Regions from separate parts of the Lentzea sp. NPDC004782 genome, predicted to be linked through region 1. Evidence: riboswitches for the same ligand, from Rfam matches in the RefSeq annotation. Region 1 holds a riboswitch; each other region holds the start of a gene.

Evidence for each region. A riboswitch is a leader RNA that binds a small molecule or an ion and turns the genes downstream of it on or off. The one in region 1 is predicted to bind cobalamin.
Region 2: linked by a shared signal. The riboswitch ahead of ABZV40_RS03510 (putative cobaltochelatase) and the one ahead of cobN (cobaltochelatase subunit CobN) in region 1 are both predicted to bind cobalamin.
Region 3: linked by a shared signal. The riboswitch ahead of ABZV40_RS38980 (ribonucleoside-diphosphate reductase subunit alpha) and the one ahead of cobN (cobaltochelatase subunit CobN) in region 1 are both predicted to bind cobalamin.
Region 4: linked by a shared signal. The riboswitch ahead of ABZV40_RS21785 (iron ABC transporter permease) and the one ahead of cobN (cobaltochelatase subunit CobN) in region 1 are both predicted to bind cobalamin.

What each region holds. Positions count from the first base shown of each region.
Region 1 is NZ_JBEXJN010000061.1:38,270-40,464, forward strand. Features, by position in the region: gene ABZV40_RS38145 (hypothetical protein) at 1-1,031, opposite strand, end outside; cobalamin riboswitch at 1,040-1,172, shown strand; gene cobN (cobaltochelatase subunit CobN) at 1,207-2,195, shown strand, end outside.
Region 2 is NZ_JBEXJN010000003.1:47,067-49,261, reverse strand. Features, by position in the region: gene ABZV40_RS03510 (putative cobaltochelatase) at 1-867, opposite strand, end outside; cobalamin riboswitch at 907-1,047, opposite strand; gene ABZV40_RS03505 (beta-eliminating lyase-related protein) at 1,269-2,195, opposite strand, start outside.
Region 3 is NZ_JBEXJN010000065.1:3,350-5,544, forward strand. Features, by position in the region: gene ABZV40_RS38980 (ribonucleoside-diphosphate reductase subunit alpha) at 1-1,148, opposite strand, end outside; cobalamin riboswitch at 1,244-1,455, opposite strand; gene ABZV40_RS38985 (LysE/ArgO family amino acid transporter) at 1,653-2,195, opposite strand, start outside.
Region 4 is NZ_JBEXJN010000023.1:8,836-11,030, reverse strand. Features, by position in the region: gene ABZV40_RS21790 (ABC transporter ATP-binding protein) at 1-241, opposite strand, end outside; gene ABZV40_RS21785 (iron ABC transporter permease) at 241-1,263, opposite strand; cobalamin riboswitch at 1,296-1,433, opposite strand; gene ABZV40_RS21780 (hypothetical protein) at 1,460-1,942, shown strand; gene ABZV40_RS21775 (hypothetical protein) at 1,962-2,195, opposite strand, start outside.

The DNA of each region.
Region 1 (2,195 bases):
CCGATCGCGACGAACTCGATCACATCGCCGACGGGGCGGCCGCAGCGGCGGGCACAGCCCGACCAGTGCACCGGGCGCTGCGGAATCGATCCCGATTGGAGGGCCCCCTGGGGGGATCGGGTCCCCACTCCAATCGTCTCAGGCAGGTCTGACAATTCCGGGCGGGCGAGCCAGGCGTACACGTCGGCGCGCACGTCGGACAGCGACTTGGCGCAGCCGGGGCGGCCGGTGCAGGCGCTCACGCCGTGCCAGGGCGAGGCGGGATCGGTGATCAGGCCGGACGTGTCGGTTCCCGGCGGCACGACCAGGCTGCGCCACGGGGTCAGCCGGACCGGGACGCCGGGGAGCTGGTGGGCGTCGAGGCGGCCCAGCGGCACGCCCGGCGTCACCGCGGAAGGTGCGACCGGTGTCACAGCCGGGGTGATGCGCGGGACGTCGGTGGCGCCGAAGTGCTCGGTGATCTTTCGCACACCGCCGTCCACTTCGGACAGGCGCCAGGCCGGGCCGCGCAGCTGCTGGAAGAGGCGGGCGGCCGTGACGACGGCGTCGACGGGGTCGGTGACGCGCACACCGGTATCGGTACCGGCGAGCAGCAGCACGTCGTCCACCAGCCCGAAGTCGCCGCCCGAGCCGCTCACCGGCAACCCGACCGTGACGAGGAAACGCCCTGGTAGCGAGGCCAGTTCCGGGTCCGCGCACAGGGCCTCGTCCAGTGCGTCGACCAGCGCCTGGTTGTCCTCCAGCGGTGCGGCGATGATGTTGCGGATGCGTTCGTGCGTGTCAGAGGGCAGCAGACCGGCCGCACGCAGGCGTGAACCCAGCTCGGCGCCGTCCGCGAGGCCTCTGATCTGGAGGTTCGCCCGCGAGGTCAGCTCCAGCGAGCCGTTCCCGAGTTCCAGCGCCGCAACCCGGACCACGTCCCACTGAGCAGCGGAAAGAGTGCCGCCCGGGACCCGGATGCGCGCGAGTCCGCCGTCGGCCGCCTGGTGCAGCTCGACGGCGCCTGGGCAGGCATCCGGGTGAGTACGCATAGGTCGGACTGTAACCCGCCGGTTAGGGTGAGCCCGAACGACGAAGCGCAGGAGGAAGCCGGTGTGAATCCGGCGCGGTCCCGCCACTGTGACCAGCGGCAGCTGGGAGTCAGGAACTCCGCTTCGCCTGTCACCCGCAACCTGGGGCGAGGACCCCACGAGGGATGGAGCCTGCGTGATCCTGCTGCTGTCGACCTCCGACACCGACCTGCTGTCGGCTCGGGCGAGTGGTGCCGAGTACCGGCTCGGCAACCCCGCGCGACTCGCGGCCGACGACCTGCCGGCGCTGGTCCAGGACGTCAACCTGGTCGTGGTGCGCATTCTCGGTGGGCGCCGGATGTGGGAGGAAGGGCTCGACTGGCTGCTGGCCGGCGGCCTGCCCGTGGTGGTGCTGGGCGGTGAGCAGCAGCCGGACGCGGCGCTGATGGAGCTGTCGACGGTGCCCGGTGGCGTGTGCGCCGAGGCGCACCTCTACCTCGCGCACGGTGGTGCCGCGAACCTCGCCGAGCTGCACAAGTTCCTCGAAGACACGATTCTGCTGACCGGGCACGGGTTCGCCCCGCCGCAGGCCACGCCGACCTGGGGTGTGCTGGAGCGCGAGCCGTCGAACGAAGGCCCGACGGTGGCGGTGCTCTACTACCGGGCGCACCACGTCGCGGGCAACACGGCGTTCGTGCACGCGTTGTGCGACGCGATCGAGGCCAAGGGCGGGAAGCCGCTGCCCGTCTACTGCTCGTCCCTGCGCACCGCCGAGCCCGAACTGCTCGACACGCTCCGCCAGGCCGACGCGCTGGTCGTCACGGTGCTCGCGGCGGGTGGCACGAACCCCGCCAAGGCGAGTGCCGGTGGCGACGACGACGCGTGGGACGTCGGCGCGCTCGCCGCGCTGGACGTGCCGATCCTGCAGGGGTTGTGCCTCACGTCGAGCCGCGAGTCGTGGGACGAGAACGACGACGGACTGTCCCCTTTGGACACCGCGACGCAGGTGGCGATCCCCGAGTTCGACGGTCGGATCATCACGGTTCCCTTCTCGTTCAAGGAGATCGACGAGGACGGGCTCACGGTGTACGTGGCGGATCCCGAACGGGCGCTGCGCGTCGCCGGGATCGCGGTCCGGCACGGGAAGCTGCGGCACATCCCGGTGGAGGACCGCAAGATCGCGGT
Region 2 (2,195 bases), on a different contig from region 1:
CACCTCCGTCGCGCCGCGCCAGGCCGCGTGGGCGGTGGCGGCACGGGCGACGACGAGGTCCGCGCGCATGCCGTCGACCTCGAAAGCCGCGCAGACGGCGGCGATCCTGCGCAGCTCACCGTCCGGAAGGGACACTCGCGGGAGGTTCGCGCGTGCCTGCGTGATCTGCTGCTTGAGCTTCGCGTCCTCGTCCGCCCACTTCGCGGCGAACGTCACCGGGTCGGCCTCGTAGGCGAGCCGGCGCCGGATCACCTCGGTGCGGACACCGACGTCCCGTGCCGCCTTCACCGCCACGGTCAGCCCGAACCGGTCGAGCAGCTGCGGCCGCAGCTCGCCCTCCTCGGGGTTCATCGTGCCGACCAGCAGGAACTGCGACGGGTGCGACACCGAGACGCCTTCGCGCTCCACGTGCGCCCGCCCCATCGCCGCCGCGTCGAGCAGCAGGTCGACCAGGTGGTCGTGCAGCAGGTTGACCTCGTCGACGTAGAGCACGCCCCGGTGCGCCGCGGCCAGCAGCCCGGGCTGGAACGCCCGCACCCCCTCGGTCAGCGCCTTCTCCAGGTCGAGCGACCCGACCAGCCGGTCCTCGGTGGCACCGACCGGCAACTCGACGAGTTTCGCGGGCCTGCGCTCACTGCCGTCGTGCGGCGCGTCCGGGCAGTCCGTCGTGCCCGGCACGCAGCCGAACCGGCAGTTCTCGGAGACGTCCAGCTCGGGCAGCAGCGCGGCCAGGGCACGCACGATCGTCGACTTCGCGGTCCCCTTCTCGCCGCGCACGAGAACACCGCCGATACCGGGGTGCACGGCGTTCAGCAGCAGGGCCAGCCGGAGGTCGTCATGTCCGACGACAGCCGAAAAGGGGAACATGCTCGGCGAAGTCCTTCCTCGGGTGTCCACGCCCGTGGCCGGTGGTCGAAAGAGGGGGACGAGTTCCTGACTCCCGGCCTCCTCCTCGAGAACCGGTCACAGTCGCGGGACGGCGCCGGATTCGCACCGGCTTCCTCGCACTCCCCTCACAGCCCCGGCATCGTCGCATTTCGGTCCTGCCGGTCCAACAGCCAGGTGAGCGACATCGCGTCGCGGACGCGGCAGGCTGCTGGTTCTCAGTCGCACTAGCGCTGCGAAGTCCTGGCAACCGAGGTCGCGGACGCGCTGGTAGAGCAACTTCTCGTCCGCTTCCAGGACCGAGTCGTCCTGCTCGAGGACGAGCATCGGACTCCGCGAGGTCTGTGGTCACCTGACAACACCACGGCCGCCGCGATGTCACATCAGAGCAGGCTCTGGAACTCCGCCCACGCCTCCCGCACCTCGTCGCCCGTCCACTCCAGCGCGGGCTCCGCCACCGTGACCTCGGTCTTGGCCATCTGACCGTCCCGCCAGAACCGCCCGAGGAACTTCCCGCTCGCCTCGGTCAGCCGGGCCGGGTCGCCGGGCAGGTGCAGCGCGAACTGGTGGGTGTGCGGCTCCGGCAGGCCCATCGCCTCGGCGACCACCTTGGCGTGCGCGACGTAGGTGCCCAGGCGGGGCAGCACGGTGTCGAGGCCGTGCAGGGCCGACAGCGCCGCCGGCCACTGCTGGAACAGCATGCCGCCGTAGCGGTGCCGCCAGACGCGGGCCTGGTCGACGAAGTCCCGGGTGCCGGCGAGTGCCGCACCGGAGATGCCCTCCAGCGACTTGTAGAACGAGACGTAGATCGAGTCGAAGAGGCCCGCGATCTCCTCCAACGGCTTGCCGAGGCCGTACGTGCTCTCCCACAGACGGGCGCCGTCGAGGTGCACGACGGCGTCGCGGTCGCGGGCGGCGTCGACCACGGACACCAGCTCGTCCCAGGTCGGCAGGACGAAGCCGGCCTCGCGGTCGGGGACCTCCACCAGCAGCGTGCCGAACGGTTCCGGGCAGTCCGCCACGTGCTCGTTCGCGACCTTGATCGGGCGGAGGCCGGACAGGACGGTCAGCGCGTCGTCCTCGTGGTGCAGGGGGTGGGCCAGCGGGTGCATCGCCACGATCGGGTTGTGGGTGCGGTCGGCCCAGCAGCGCAGGGCGATCTGCTGCGCCATGGTGCCGGTCGGCACGAACAGCGCCGCCTCGGTGCCGAGCAGTTGCGCGACCCGCGTTTCCAGGGCGCCCACCGGGCCGCCTTCGCCGTAGCGGTCCGGGTCGACGTCCGGCACCGGGCCGAGCAACTCCAGCAGCGA
Region 3 (2,195 bases), on a different contig from region 1:
CACAGGTCGACGGCCTGCACCCGGCGGAAGACCTTGATCTCGCCGTTGTCGGCCTTCTGCTCGTACGCGCGGTACTTGACCGCGAAGTCGTCACCGAACGCGTCGTGCAGGTCCGGCACCTCGTCCGGCGAGAACAGCGTCCACTGACCGTTCGCGCGGACTCGCCGGATGAACTCGTCCGGCACCCAGTTCGCGGTGTTCATGTCGTGGGTGCGACGGCGTTCGTCGCCGGTGTTCTTGCGCAGGTCGAGGAACTCCTCGACGTCGATGTGCCAGGTCTCCAGGTACGCGCACACCGCGCCCTTGCGACGCCCGCCTTGGTTGACCGCGACCGCGGTGTCGTTGGCGACCTTGAGGAACGGCACCACCCCCTGCGACTTGCCGTTGGTGCCCTTGATGTGCGCGCCGATCCCGCGCACCGGCGTCCAGTCGTTGCCGAGCCCGCCGGCGAACTTGCTGAGCAGCGCGTTGTTGCTGATGCCGTGGAAGATCGCGGCGAGATCGTCGTCCACAGTGGTCAGGAAGCACGACGACAGCTGTGGCCGTGTGGTGCCCGAGTTGAACAACGTCGGTGTCGAGCACATGAAGTCGAACGACGACAGCAGCTCGTAGAACTCGATCGCGCGGGCGTCGCGGTCGTCCTCGTCGAGCGCCAGGCCCATGGCGACTCGCAGGAAGAACGCCTGTGGCAGCTCGTAGCGGCGGCCGTCGTGGTGCAGGAAGTAGCGGTCGTACAGCGTCTGCAGGCCCAGGAACTGGAAGTTCAGGTCGCGCTCCGGGCGCAGCGCCGCACCCAGGCGGGCCAGGTCGAAGTCCTCCAGGCGCGGGTCGAGCTGGCCGAGCTTGACGCCGTGACGGACGAACGACGTGAAGTACGACGGGTAGTGCTCGGTCATCTCGGCGTGCGACAGCGGCTCGCCACAGGCCTCGGCACGCAGCTTGTCGAGCAGCAACCGGGCGCTGACGTACGAGTAGTCCGGGTCCTGCTCGACCATCGTGCGGGCGGCCATGATCGGCGCCAGGGCGAGCTCGGCGTCGGTGATGCCGTCGTAGAGATTTCGCTTCGTCTCGGCCAGCACGGCCTCGGCCGACGCGTTGGGCAGGTCGGCACACGCTTCGTGAATGACCACTGAAAGGCGGTCGGGCACGCTCTCTCCTCGCGAGCTGAGCCGGAGGAAGTGCAGGCGCGCGCCACCGAGGGCACACAGCCGCCCTCCCTCGGGGCACCGTGTCGTGCGCGCAGGCTTGCGCGCACACCGGTGGCAGGTCTTCGGACTCGTGGGCGTGTTCCTCGCGCCTACCGGCCGTCGCTTCCCAGGCCTCGCGACCCAGTGCTTCGTTGACGGCTTTCGTTCCCACTCACCGCTGCGGGGCAGTCCCGGATTCCCACCGGGTTCCCTCTTGCCTCACCGGCCCGTTGCTCCGGGCCGGTGAACCACCAGCGCGGCAGATACTACATGTGGGGGTGGGGTCTGGATCACCACCCAACATGCGCGTGTCGTGGGTTATGGTCGGAAACGTGGATGATCATCGCCCGAAAGTTCTCGCGGGTGCTCTCGTCAGTGCGGTGCTCGCTTCGGCGTCCCTCGGAGCCGGTGCCGCGGCACCCGTGACGAGCGGTGTGCTGGCCGTGACGGCGGTGCTGGTGATGATCACCACCCGGCGATCAGGGTCACCCCGAGAGTGATCATCACGGCGGCGATCACGCCGTCCAGCACCCGCCACGAACGAGGCTTCGCGAACCACGGGCTCAGCAACCGGGCCCCGAACCCGAGTGCGACGAACCAGGTGACGCTCGCGGCCACCGCGCCGACCCCGAAGAGCCACCGTCCGGCCGCGATCGAGCCGAGCAGCAGCACCGTGTCGAGGTAGACGTGCGGGTTGAGCCACGTCAGTGCGATGGCGGTCAGCACGGGCCGGCCCTGCTGGGCTGAGCCGAGGTTCATCGCGGACGGCCGGAACGCCCGGCGCGCGGCCAGAACCCCGTACCCGGTCAGGAAAAGCCCGCCGACGACGGCCGCCGCGGTGATCACCTGCGGCCACCGGGCGACGATCACCCCGAACCCGGCGACACCGACCGCGACCAGAACGGCGTCGGAGAGCGCGCACACGGCGACGACCGGCAGCACGGCCTGACGCCGAAGTCCTTGGCGCAGCACGAAAGCGTTCTGCGCGCCGATCGCGACGATCAGGGT
Region 4 (2,195 bases), on a different contig from region 1:
CGACCTGCGACTCCTGGGTGAGCGCCGCGAGCTCGCGGGCGAGGTTCCGTCGCTTGTGGACGTTCTCGCCGTCGATCCGCACGGCACCGGCGTCCGGCTTCAGCGCGCGGTAGACGCACCGGAGCGTGGTCGACTTGCCGCTGCCGTTCGGGCCGACGATGCCGACGACCTCGGCCGAGGCGGTGAGCGTGATGTCCTCGACGATCCCGCGGACCGCGACGCCGGTGAGCTCGACGCGCATCAACGTCCTCCGAACACGTAGCTCTTGCGGCGTATGAGGAAGATGAAGCACGGCACGCCGATCGCGGCCGTGATGACGCCGAGCGGCAGCTCTTCCGGCGCCGCGAGCATCCGGGCGGCCACGTCGACCCAGACGAGGAACGAGGCCCCGGCAAGGGGTGCGAGCGGCAGCACCCTGCGGTGGTCCGCGCCCACGACCATGCGCGTGAGGTGCGGCAGCATGAGCCCGACGAAGCCCACCGCGCCGCTGACCGCCACCAGCACGCCGGTGATCGCCGCGGTGACGACGAACAGCCGCGTGCGGAACCGGTTGACCTCGACACCCAGCGTGGTCGCCGTCTCGTCGCCCATCGCCAGCGCGTTCAGCTGCCGCGCCCTGGTGAGCAGGTACACGATCCCGAGCACCGTCACCGAGGTGGCCACGGGCAACGACTTCCAGTCCGCTCCGCCGAGGCTGCCGAGCAACCAGAACATCGCCGCCCGCGCCGCGTCCCCGCGTGGCGCCTGGAACACCAGCAGCATCGCGACGGCCGAGAACCCGTACGCCAGCGCGGTTCCGGTCAGCACCAGCCGCAACGGTGTGAGCCCCCGGCTCGTGCGCGCGGTGAGGTAGACCAGCGCGGTGGCACCGAGTCCGGTCAGGAACGCCCCGGTCGACAACGCGTAGACGCCGAGACCGGACAACACGCCGAGCGTCGCGACCGCCGTCGCACCGACGCTCGCGCCCGACGAGATGCCGAGCACATAGGGGTCCGCGAGCGCGTTGCGGACCATCGCCTGGATCGCGACGCCGACCGTGCTCAGCCCGGCACCGACGACCGCGGCGAGCAGCACGCGCGGCAGCCGGATGTCACAGACGATGTGGTACTGCCCGGCGAGGTCCGCGGGGATCGTGCCGCCGGTGACGGCCGCCCGCAACAGGTCGACCGTGACGCTGAACGGGACGGAGACGGGGCCGAGCGCCACGCCCGCCACGACGCTGACGGCGAGCACGCCGACGAGCGCGCTGATCTTCGCGATCACTGACAGCCCTTCCCGCAGTCCACGGCAGGAGTTCCCGGTTGAAAGCCGTGTGCGGGTGTTCGGGCTCGCCCCACCGGAGTGGGACCTACCGTTGCGGGTCAGCGCCGGACTTCGACCGGTCTTCCCCCGTGCACGACGACCCCACCCTAACTCACCGGCCAGTGCACAAAACCGCGCGGAGACGCGTTCAACAGGCATGGGCGGAGGAGACAAACGGCGATTACGGCGTCAGCGTCAACTGGGCGAGCAGGACACGGGGCAGAAGAACAGCCCCGCCTTCATCGCGTTCGCCCTGCTCGTCGCCGGTTTCCAGACCGGTGGCATCTGGGCCGAGGAGATCCCGGCGGCACTTGATCGGCTCTACTGCACGCCGGAGTTCTGTCTGGCGTTGCCGCAGGCGCTGATCGGCTGGGCGATCGCGGTCGCGCCGCTGCTGGTGCTCCTCTGGCGCCGCGACGTGGCGATCTACTCCAGCGCGTTCCTGGCAGGGCTCATGGGCATGTTGCTCATCGCGTCCGACGGCAGCTGGGTGGTGCCGTCGGCGTTCTTCGGGGTGGGACTGGTGTTCGTACCGATCAGCCTCGCGATCTCCCGCCTGGCCAAGCCCGGCTGGCGTGCCGTGGCGGTGGCCGGCCAGCACTGGTTGCTGCTGGCCGGCCTCATCCTCTGGCTGGCGTGACCTCGGGCTACGAGGAGCCTCACACGCCGAAGCGGCGGAAGTACTCCAGGACGTTGGTCATCTGATGCTCGACCAAGCCGAACTTCGGAGTGTCGTGCGGTTCGAGCATCGCGAGCACGTCGACGGACTCGGTCACCTTCTCACCGGGCACGACGATCTCGGCCCGGTCACCGGGGAAGATCGACACCTTGTGACCGAGGTGCCACACGTCCCTCCTGGATCCCTTGACCAGCACCTTCCACGGCGGGCTGTA